2 regions of the Paenibacillus sp. J22P143 genome follow, and region 1 is predicted to be linked to the other one. Evidence: riboswitches for the same ligand, from Rfam matches in the RefSeq annotation. Region 1 holds a riboswitch; the other holds the start of a gene.
What was found. A riboswitch is a leader RNA that binds a small molecule or an ion and turns the genes downstream of it on or off. The one in region 1 is predicted to bind cobalamin.

Region 2: linked by a shared signal. The riboswitch ahead of metE (5-methyltetrahydropteroyltriglutamate--homocysteine S-methyltransferase) and the one ahead of AC58PQ_RS22720 (DUF4430 domain-containing protein) in region 1 are both predicted to bind cobalamin.

Annotation. Positions count from the first base shown of each region.
Region 1 covers NZ_JCAUAQ010000021.1:86,638-91,775, reverse strand. Annotated here, with positions in the region: gene AC58PQ_RS22735 (thioredoxin family protein) at 1-56, shown strand, start outside; gene AC58PQ_RS22730 (MBL fold metallo-hydrolase) at 74-697, shown strand; gene AC58PQ_RS22725 (hypothetical protein) at 936-1,217, shown strand; cobalamin riboswitch at 1,347-1,547, shown strand; gene AC58PQ_RS22720 (DUF4430 domain-containing protein) at 1,719-5,138, shown strand, end outside.
Region 2 covers NZ_JCAUAQ010000009.1:104,096-109,233, forward strand. Annotated here, with positions in the region: gene metE (5-methyltetrahydropteroyltriglutamate--homocysteine S-methyltransferase) at 1-1,672, opposite strand, end outside; cobalamin riboswitch at 1,823-2,023, opposite strand; tRNA gene AC58PQ_RS15430 (tRNA-Arg) at 2,187-2,260, opposite strand; gene AC58PQ_RS15435 (hypothetical protein) at 2,425-3,336, shown strand; gene tig (trigger factor) at 3,447-4,748, shown strand; gene clpP (ATP-dependent Clp endopeptidase proteolytic subunit ClpP) at 4,944-5,138, shown strand, end outside.

The DNA.
Region 1 (5,138 bases):
ACGGATATCATGCTGTTATTGTGAAGGAACTTCGTTCATTAATCGAGTCGTTCTAAGTGAGGGTGGCATCACGATGATTAACATTCAATCCTTTGTCTTGGGTCCGGTTCAGACGAACGCTTATCTGCTCTCGAATCCAGAGACGAATCAAGGTATTATTATCGATCCGGGTATGAATCCGAAATCGCTGATCAAAAAAATCGCCGATATGGATATCGTTGCGATTCTGCTGACTCACGCGCATTTCGATCACATCGGCGGCGTTGACGAGATTCGTAAGCTCAAAGGTTGTCCGGTGTATATTCACGATCTGGAAGCTGATTGGCTGACGAATCCGAAGAAAAACGGTTCTGCACGCTGGCCAGATCTTGGCGCTCCGATTGTTACGGATCCAGCGGAATTCGCGCTGGATGAAGGACAAACGCTTGAGTTCCTGGGTATCCAACTCAAGGTGTTCCACACGCCAGGCCATTCGCCAGGCAGCGTGAGCTTCTTGTATGACAAACACCTGTTCAGCGGTGATGTATTGTTTAAACTATCGGTTGGTCGTACCGACCTACTCGGTGGAGATAACAATACCCTGCTGGATTCCATTCAGGATAAACTATTCCTGCTGGATGACGATGTCAACGTCTATTCGGGGCACGGCGCGAAAACCACGATCGGCTTCGAACGTGAGAATAATCCATACGTGTAACGTGAATAGGACTGCTCCCAATGAGGGGGCAGTTCTTTTTTTGTACCGCGCATATGCTCGTTCGCCCATGACACCCACCCAATTTATTGCGTAACTGGGTATTTACCGTGTGCAACGTAGGTGGTTCCCCATAGACTGATGTTGTAAGCTATTCACCCAACTTCAACAATAACCTTCCGTTTAAACCGTAAGCTCGTGAAAGTTCCCAGTAGGGAAAATACGAAGGAGGTGCTCACTCATGGAATATGTAAAAGTTCCGAATTACCCAATGCAACCAATGCCGATGCCAACTCCGATGCCAATGCCAATGCCGACTCCACTTCCAGCTCCAGCTCCTATCATGCAGCAACCAGCACACAATATCCACCTGCACGCGTCGTACCAACAAACCGAATTTGTTTTCCCGAAACCAGTCCACACGCAAGCAGTCGCTTGTCCTCCGAAAAATAATTCGGCCGCTAGTATTCTCGTGCTTTTCATTTTGCTAGTCATCATTACGAGCAGCATTTGTAAATATTAATTGACGGATCGCACGGGTAAAAAAGGAAGGTAATCCCAGCAGGGCCTAGGGTCTTGATGGGGTTGCCTTTTTTGTTTTAAGTAGACAAAACTAGTAAAAGGGGTTAACATAAGTTTTGCTTTGATAATTTCATATGTTCTAAATAAGGGTGTAAGCATACTTTACAGATGCTTGCTTAAAAGGGAAGTTCGGTAAGAAGCCGACGCGGTCCCACCACTGTACTTGCAGAGTAACTCTTTCATATGCCACTGTCTTGTTTTACGAGATTGGGAAGGCGAAGAGAAGCGATGACGCATGAGCCAGGAGACCTGCCTTTATTTATTGGATGTTTCTAATTCCTTGGGGGTAGGGATTAGTTACAAAGAGTATGCTGCTCACATAAAGCTTATTTGTGGTGTGTAGTATGTATTTCATGATTAAAGTCGAAGTCACCCTAGTAGTTAAGGGTGGCTTTTTTTGTACCCCTTTTAGCAATTTAATAAGGGAAAGAGGAATGGAAGAATGATTCATCGTTATGCACCAAAATCGTTTATTGCACTTGTCATGGCTTTTATGCTTCTATTTTCTTCGCTTGGCCTCTTTTTTGGACCGAGTAATCAAGCGCTTGCTACTACAAGTACTGGGCCTAGTTCAATCCGTGAATGGCTTCCAGCGCCTGGTCAATTTACCAATGAGCCAGCATGGGGTGGAACGGGCGAAATTAATTCCAAGTGGACGAATACCCCCGCCAATTCACCAGGTGTTTCACTTGGCGCATTCGGAGGAAGTATTATTTATAAATTCGATGATCCCATTCTGAACAGTCCGAAAAATCCTTATGGCGTGGATTTCACTGTGTTTGGGAATGCGTTTGCTGGAAATGAAGAGCCAGCGGGAGTAGCGGTTGCACAAGACGATGGGAGTGGTAACCCTGGCCCGTGGTATTACATTGCAGGGTCAGAGCACTATGAAGATAGCACAATTTGGGATTACCAGGTTACCTATACCAATCCTGAACCCGATTTTACTACCGCAAATGGTGTAAATGTACCTTGGGTCGATAATAAAAATGGTAGTGGAAACGTAAAAATAAACAGTTTCCATAAACACGCTTATTATCCAATTCCAGCTAATTATTCGCTTGCACCTGCTAATTTTAACAATCAATCCTATACGTATTCTGGTGTGAAAATTAACGTAAGAAAGAACGTGTTTGGCTATCCAGACACGCATGCGAATGGCAGCGCCCCTTATGATGTGCCGGCAAATCCTTACTTAACCTCACCGGTTAAAGGTGATCCGATTGATATTAGTTGGGCGGTTGACAGCGAAGGCAAGCCAGTAAGCTTGAACAATGTGAGTTTCGTAAAGGTTTATAATGCGGTCCAAATGGATGGCGGTGCCGTAGGAGAAATTGGTCCGGAAATTACTTCTTTACAGAAGGTTTCCCCAGATAATTCGGTTAATGAATCAACTGACTTATCTAGCATCGTATTGTCGGGAGTTGGTGGCGATGCGTCAGTTACTAAGCAAATCACTGTAACTTCAGGAGTATATAGCTATAACGATATCCTAATTAATACCGATAAAATAAAAATTACAGCAAATGGTTCTTCTTCGAATATCTTCGTTAATAATAAAAGCGGATTCGCTGGTACACAAATCGATAAAGAAATCACATTAAGTGATACAAAAGCTAAAATCGTTAGAGTGATCGCACAAGATGGAAATAATACACCGAAAATATACTATTTGAGTATTAAAAAAGGTATTGAACCAACAGTTCCTCAACCGTTACATGCTTCTATTGTTGTTAGCGGAATAAGCTCCATAGCAAATAAGATTGTCATTCTGGCAAAAACAGATACAACTGTTGAGGCAGGGAAATCCGCTGCGTATGCGATTGAAAAGGTATTGAAGGAAAATGATATTCAAGTTAAAAATGAAACGGGCAATTACATCACGAGTATTGGCGATCTGACTTCAGGAGACGGTGGTACTTTAAGCGGCTGGATGTATTTGGTTAATGGGCAATTTGCTGACGTAGGTATCGCTAATTATATTCTACGAAGCAATGATGTAATTACGCTTGTATATACAGATGATTACAATAAGGATATTACTTCTATTGCCGATAAAACGACGTTAGATGCAAAAATTACTGAAATTAACGCCTTGCAACAAGGGAATTATACAGATAATAGCTGGCAAGCGCTGCAAAGTAGCCTAACATTCGCTAAGGCTGTTTCGGCGAATAGCAGCGCTATTCAATATCATGCTGACAGTGCGCTAGCTGGTTTAACTACAGCCTTTCAAAACCTAGTTAGTAAACCCATTCCACAACAAATAACGGTCTCTTTCACATTAAAAGGTAAAAGTGCAGCTGCGGGTAAAAACATTACATTACCCAAAACGACGATAGCTGTCGAGAGCGGTAAGACGGCTGCATTTGTCATTGAGAAAGCATTAGATGAGGCACAAATTTCATATGTAAATGAAAATGGTGCTTATATTTCAAGCGTTGGTGGTCTAGCTGCCTTTGATGGTGGACCAAACAGCGGTTGGCTGTACGCAGTTGATGGCGTTGACCCTGATGTAGGTATTGCTAGTTATATACTAACGCAAGATGCTGATATCGTGCTTCGCTATACCGACGATTATTTACTAGAGGGCCCAATTGGACATGTAACGGTTGCTGTAGAGAAGTTTACGTTGGGGCAAGGTTATTATAGAGAACCTGCTATCGTACCTTTTTATCAAGGTGACAATGCAGCTGCAATACTTACACGTGTGTTGGGCGCTGGAAACTATAGAATTTATGGTAGCGTAGAGGATTCCTTTTATCTGGCTAAGGTTAAGGATGCTACGAGCAATGTTCATGTACCACAATACATTCTAGATAAAATTGAAGCTGAAGCTACTCTATTAGGTTCGAAGGACGAAGAACATTGGCTTGGGGAATTCGATTACACGTCCATGTCAGGTTGGATGTATGCTGTTAATAATGAATTTCCTAATGTTGGCATGTCGCAGTATACCCCACAAGATGGTGATGTGATGCGAACCCAATTCACCGTTCATGGGTACGGTGGTGATCTTGGAGGAGAATGGGGATATATTCAAACGGCGAATAAGGATAGACTTACAATCAAAATCGCTGAAATGAATAGTGATCCTAATAAAGATGCGCTTCTAGCGCAAGCTGGAGTCAAATCAGCTTATGATCATGCTTATACCGTGCTTGCTAACATGGAAAGTACGCAATCTAGCGTGGATAGCTCGCTAGCTGATTTGAACAATTCACTGGCACCAGACACAGAGAAACCTGTTATTACAGTTAGTGGGTTAACGAATAACCAGGAAGTATCTCAATCTAACTTAAGTTTCAGCTTGGAAGTGTCCGACAATACCCCAGGAGTCCTAACACCGGAAGTAAAACTTAACGGAGCTGTCGTCTCCAAAGTGGATGGACAGTATAACCTTGTTCTTAACATAGGAGCAAACACGGTTACAATATCAGTAACTGATGTATCTGGGAATACGACGGTACAAACGTACTCTGTCATTTATGAGGTTAGTACGGATATTACCCCAGAAAGTCAATTAAACAAGAATTTGGCGTATATCCTAAGCACAGTCGCTCAGCCAAAGTTCGGAACTAACGGTGGAGAATGGTCTGTCCTTTCCTTAGCAAGGGCTAAACATGAAGTACCTAAGGGGTATTATCAAGGGTATTACAACAATGTAGTAAATAGAGTAAAAGAATTAATGGTTAAGTATAATGGTGTGCTTGACACAAATAAAGGAACTGAGCATGCAAGAGCCATTCTTGGACTTACTTCTATTGGAAAAGACCCAAGGAACGTGGGGGGCTATAATCTTACAACGGCACTCTCGGATTATGATTATGTTAGTAAACAAGGGTTGAATGGCCCTATCTTC
Region 2 (5,138 bases), on a different contig from region 1:
ACATGCCCTTAACCGGTTTCTCAGTAAGCGATTGGGCAAACTTCGTCTCTTTGACCGTCATCTCTTGCACGAATTCTACATCGCCAAAAATAACTGGCGGTTTCACGCAGCGAGAACCATAGGATTGAACCCATCCATTCGAGGTAAAAGCAAACCCATCCAGCTTTTCACCGAAAAACTCAACCATATCCGTACGCTCGAATTCTCCGTGTACAAGCACATCTAGTCCAAGCTCTTCCTGTAACTTAATCCATTCCGTAATCTGTTCTTGAATGAACGACTCATATTGCTCAGGTGTCCATTCGCCGCTGCGCCAATTTTTACGAGCGTTACGGACCTCAGCTGTTTGTGGAAATGATCCAATCGTCGTAGTTGGCAGGAATGGAAGCTGCCATTTTGCTGCTTGAAGGCCTCTGCGCGTTGTGAAGCTGCTATTTCTTTCATGGCGCTGTTGCCCGATATTCGCGATCGCTTGTTGGACAATAGCTTTATTCCGATAGGAGGAAGCATTAAGCTTCGCGATCGCCTTTTGGTTGATGTCTAATTCCAATCGAATGGAATCTTGGCCGTGTTGAAGAGCTCTTGTCAAAATCGAAAGTTCAGTCAGCTTTTCTTCCGCAAATGCTAGAGCATCCCGCAATACAGGCTCAAGCTTATTTTCTTTACGGGTGGAAACAGGAACATGCAGCAGGCTGGATGAAGGCTGCAGCAGCATGCGCTCATAAGGAACGATTGCTTCAAGTTGAGCAAGGAAATCAAGCTGCTTACTCAAATCCGTCTGCCAAATATTGCGTCCATCCACAATGCCAACGCCAAGCACTTTATCCGCTGGGAAGCCATGTGTCTGGAGATGACTCCAGTTCAACTCATATCCATGGATAAAATCAAGTCCAATCCCATGAACGGGAAGGGAAATAAGATCCTGGTATTGATCAACGGCATCGAAATACGTTTGAACGATGATTTTAAGAGTCGGCGCAGCTGCCGTCAGCGTCGCGAAGATGTGCTTTACACGTCCTAAATCTGTTGAGCTTAAAGACTGCACAAGAATCGGCTCATCGATCTGTACCCATTCCACACCTTCCTCTGCCAGCTCCGTCAAAATACGTGAATAGAGCGGTAGAAATAATTCGATTAGGCTATCGATTTCATTTGTTTTATACCCCTTAGCTAGCTTAAGGAAAGTAAATAGGCCTAGAACCACAGGCTTCCCATGAATGCCCAGCTTTTGCTTAGCCTCTCGATAAGCCTCAAGTGGCTTGTTGATCGTAAGCGCTGGCTGTGCATCCTGTAATTCAGGAACGATGTAATGATAATTGGTGTTGAACCATTTGGTCATTTCACAAGCTGTCGCCCCTTGACTGCCGCGAGCCATCGCATAGTAAGTGGCAAGTGGGACTTCGCCGCCTTCATAGGGGAAACGCTTTGGAACGAGTCCGAACATGGTGGATGTGTCCAGCACGTGATCATAGAGGCTGAAGTCACCTACAGGGATAAGGTCAATACCTTTTTGCTGCTGCAGGCGCAGGTTATGTAGACGGATGTCTTCGATTTGCTTTGTAAACTCACTCTCGTCTAGCTTGCCTGCCCAAAAGGCCTCTAACGCTTTCTTCCACTCGCGGTTCTCGCCAATTCTTGGATATCCTAAATTACTGCTTAATAGTGCGCACATGGGGTAATCCTCCTCAATTTTTGCTTGTGTACGAATCCCGGAAAATCAAAAAAGGGCATCTCTAACCTTAATAAAAAAGGTTAAAGATACCCTGTGTATGTGTATACAGTGTTTACGATCTCTAACACCTCCCTATCTCCCGTAGGTAAAACAGTGCTGTCAGAATTAGGCAGGTCTCCTGGCTCCAGAATCCTCGTCAAACGCTCGCCTTCCCGATCTTTCGATCAGTGGCACCGGTGGCGTCGACTCCTCTGTTACAGTGGCGGGACCGCGTCGGTATTACACCGAACTTCCCTTTTAAGCTCTAGTCAAATGTGGCATGACCAAAGCACCTATTCCCACAATATGCAATTGATGAATACTATACATGAAATCCAAGCGTATGCAAAGACTTTGTTTTCGACTGCTTTTGTTTGAAATTATTCCTTATTGAAAATAAAAAAGTGAGCCGTTATTCCTTATGAATAAACAAAAAAAAGACCGCGATTTCTCGCGGTCTTTTCTCTAACTGCAACGTCCCAGGAGGGATTCGAACCCCCGACCGCACGCTTAGAAGGCGTGTGCTCTATCCAGCTGAGCTACTGAGACCCATGTCACTTCTTACCGCCTGGACTTAATCCGTTTGGCGAAGCAAGAGTTATAATATCATATCGTTTTGTAGGAAGTCAACACTTTTGTTAATATTTTTTTTGCAATCATTTGGATGATGGAGTAAACTGGCACAAACAAGACCATGAACAGAGGTGATCCCTATGTCAGACCCTACTTTGGATAATGTCATTCTTTTTCCTAAAACAGAGAAGTTCTATGAAGACGAGTTAACGAAGTTGTTACGCTCCGAGCAATATAAAGAAGCGCTAGAGATGCTTACTTTTCTGCTGCAATTTCCCAATATCGATGCGAATAAGTCTGATCAATGGGAAGCCCTGCGCCACTGGTTGCTCACCATGTTTCCAGAGACCATGTTTCCATCAACAGAAACAGAAGAAGAGGATTCAGAGGAAGAATCTGCTTTAATGCGGCAATACATTCATGACAAGGCTGCTTCGGATGATGGGGCTTTTGTGATGAAGCTTCAAAAGATGCTTCAAGAAGGATCGCTGGAGGGACAAGTGAGTGCCTTGGAGCAGCTTGCTTATATCGAGCAACCTGAGGTGAGCCAGTACGTGAAGACCTGGCTTTGCGAAAGGGCAAGACACCCTCATCTTCAATTCAAAGCCCTTCAAACGCTTAAACAGATGGGGGAGCATGGCTATATCGAGTTTCCCAAGAATGGTAAAACCGTTCTCGTCGAAATTGATGAGACGCCGCTAACAGCGGAGGATTTTCCATTACGAATTCGTGATATGATTCGCAGAGTCGGGGACATTAGTGAAATAAGCCAGCCTGACTTTGTCTACTTTGCTACCCAGACTTGGCAGGAGTTTCTTGCCTATGCGTATGGAACTTCGATATACGCTGAGTTACTAAGGACAGAAGAAAGTGCGGTAGACGTGTGGGCCTCCGCGCTGCATGCGATTTTGCAAGATAAATTGTTTGGTACGGTTGATCGCGATGAGTTGTTAGAGATCTATGGAATTGTGGATGAGATGACGTTGCAATGGAAGCGGGCGCACAACGTGCTTACCGCATTTGTTAAGCAATTTAGCCCTGATCCTAGCTAAGAACAATGCTCGCTTGAAATGAAAATGTTATATGGTATAATAGAATGGTTATAATGAGCTTAACGTGAAAAATATATGTCATGGTACATTTTTGGAGGGGAAGGCATAAAATGAAAGCAAGTTGGGAAAAAATAGAGAAGAACGTTGGCGTTCTTGAAGTTGAAGTTGGGGCAGAACGTGTAGCAGATGCTTTGGATAAAGCATTTAAGAAGGTATCAGCGAAAGTGAATGTTCCAGGATTCCGTAAAGGGAAAGTGCCTCGTTCAATCTTTGAAGCTAAATTCGGTGTTGAAAGCTTGTATCAAGATGCACTAGATATCATTTTGCCAGAAGTTTACGTAGAAGCGATTGAAGAGGTTAAAATCGAGCCTGTTGATCGTCCTGAAGTAGATGTTGAGCAATTTGGTAAAGGTCAAGTCTTGAAATTCAAAGCTAAAGTAACAGTTAAGCCTGAAGTAACGCTTGGCGATTACAAAGGAATCGAAGTAGAAGCAGTTAACGCTGTAGTTTCTGAAGATGAATTGAATGAAGAGCTTGCACGTTTGCAACAACGTCATGCTGAATTGGTTGTTCTTGAAGAAGGACAAGCTGCTAACGGCGATGTCGTTATCATCGATTTCGAAGGATTCGTTGATGAAGTAGCATTCGAAGGCGGTAAAGCGGAGAAGTATTCCCTTGAGCTTGGATCCAACTCTTTCATCCCAGGTTTTGAAGAGCAACTCGTAGGTCTTGGTAAAGGCGAAGAGAAAGACGTTAATGTTAGCTTCCCTGAAAACTACCATTCCGAAGATCTGAAAGGCAAAGCAGCTGTGTTTAAAGTGAAACTTCACGATATCAAACGCAAAAACCTGCCTGAGCTTGATGATGAGTTCGCGAAAGACGTAAGTGAGTTCGATACACTTGTCGAGTACAAAGAAGAGCTTCAAAAACGTATGCAAGAGCGCAAAGCGAAAGATTCCGAAGCTGCTCTTGAAACTGCGGTTGTTGAGAAAGTTGCTGCTAACGCAGAAGTTGAAATTCCAGGTTCGATGGTTGAAGCTGAGCTTGATATCATGGTAAAAGAATTCGAAAGACGTCTTCGCTCCCAAGGCATGACGCTTGAAATCTACTACCAGTTCTCCGGCCAAAACGAGAGCGCGTTGAAAGAACAAATGAAAGAAGATGCTGACAAGCGTGTTCGTAACAACCTTGTTCTTGAAGCTATCGCAGCTGCAGAAAAAATCACAGTTTCCGATGAAGAAGTTGACGCGGAACTTGAGAAATATGCACCGTCTTACCAAAAATCAACAGCTGAGCTTCGTGAGCTGTTTGCATCAAACGGATCGCTTGAAGGTCTTAGCAATGATCTAGTTATCAGAAAAACGGTTGATTTCTTGCTTCAAAATAGCAAGCATGTTTCCGCAGCCGTGTAAATAAGGTAAGTAAAGGCACGTACGCAAGCAACGTGCCTTTCTTTTACCCTAATTTACGTTTAAACTCCTTAGTACATACATATTACCGCTTACATAGCTGATTTCAGAAAAATGACATTGTTGCCCAATCGTGTTAAACTGTAAGTGAATCTCAAATGAGAGAACATGGCGATTGCCGCAAAAGGAGTTGGTACAATGAGTCTTATTCCTATGGTTGTAGAACAAGAGGCTCGTGGGGAGCGTTCCTACGATATCTACTCGCGTTTACTTAAGGACCGCATAATCTTCATCGGGACCGCTATTGATGACGATGTGGCTAATTTGGTCATTGCCCAGCTGCTCTTTTTATCCGCCCAGGACCCTGAAAAAGATATACACTTATATATCAAC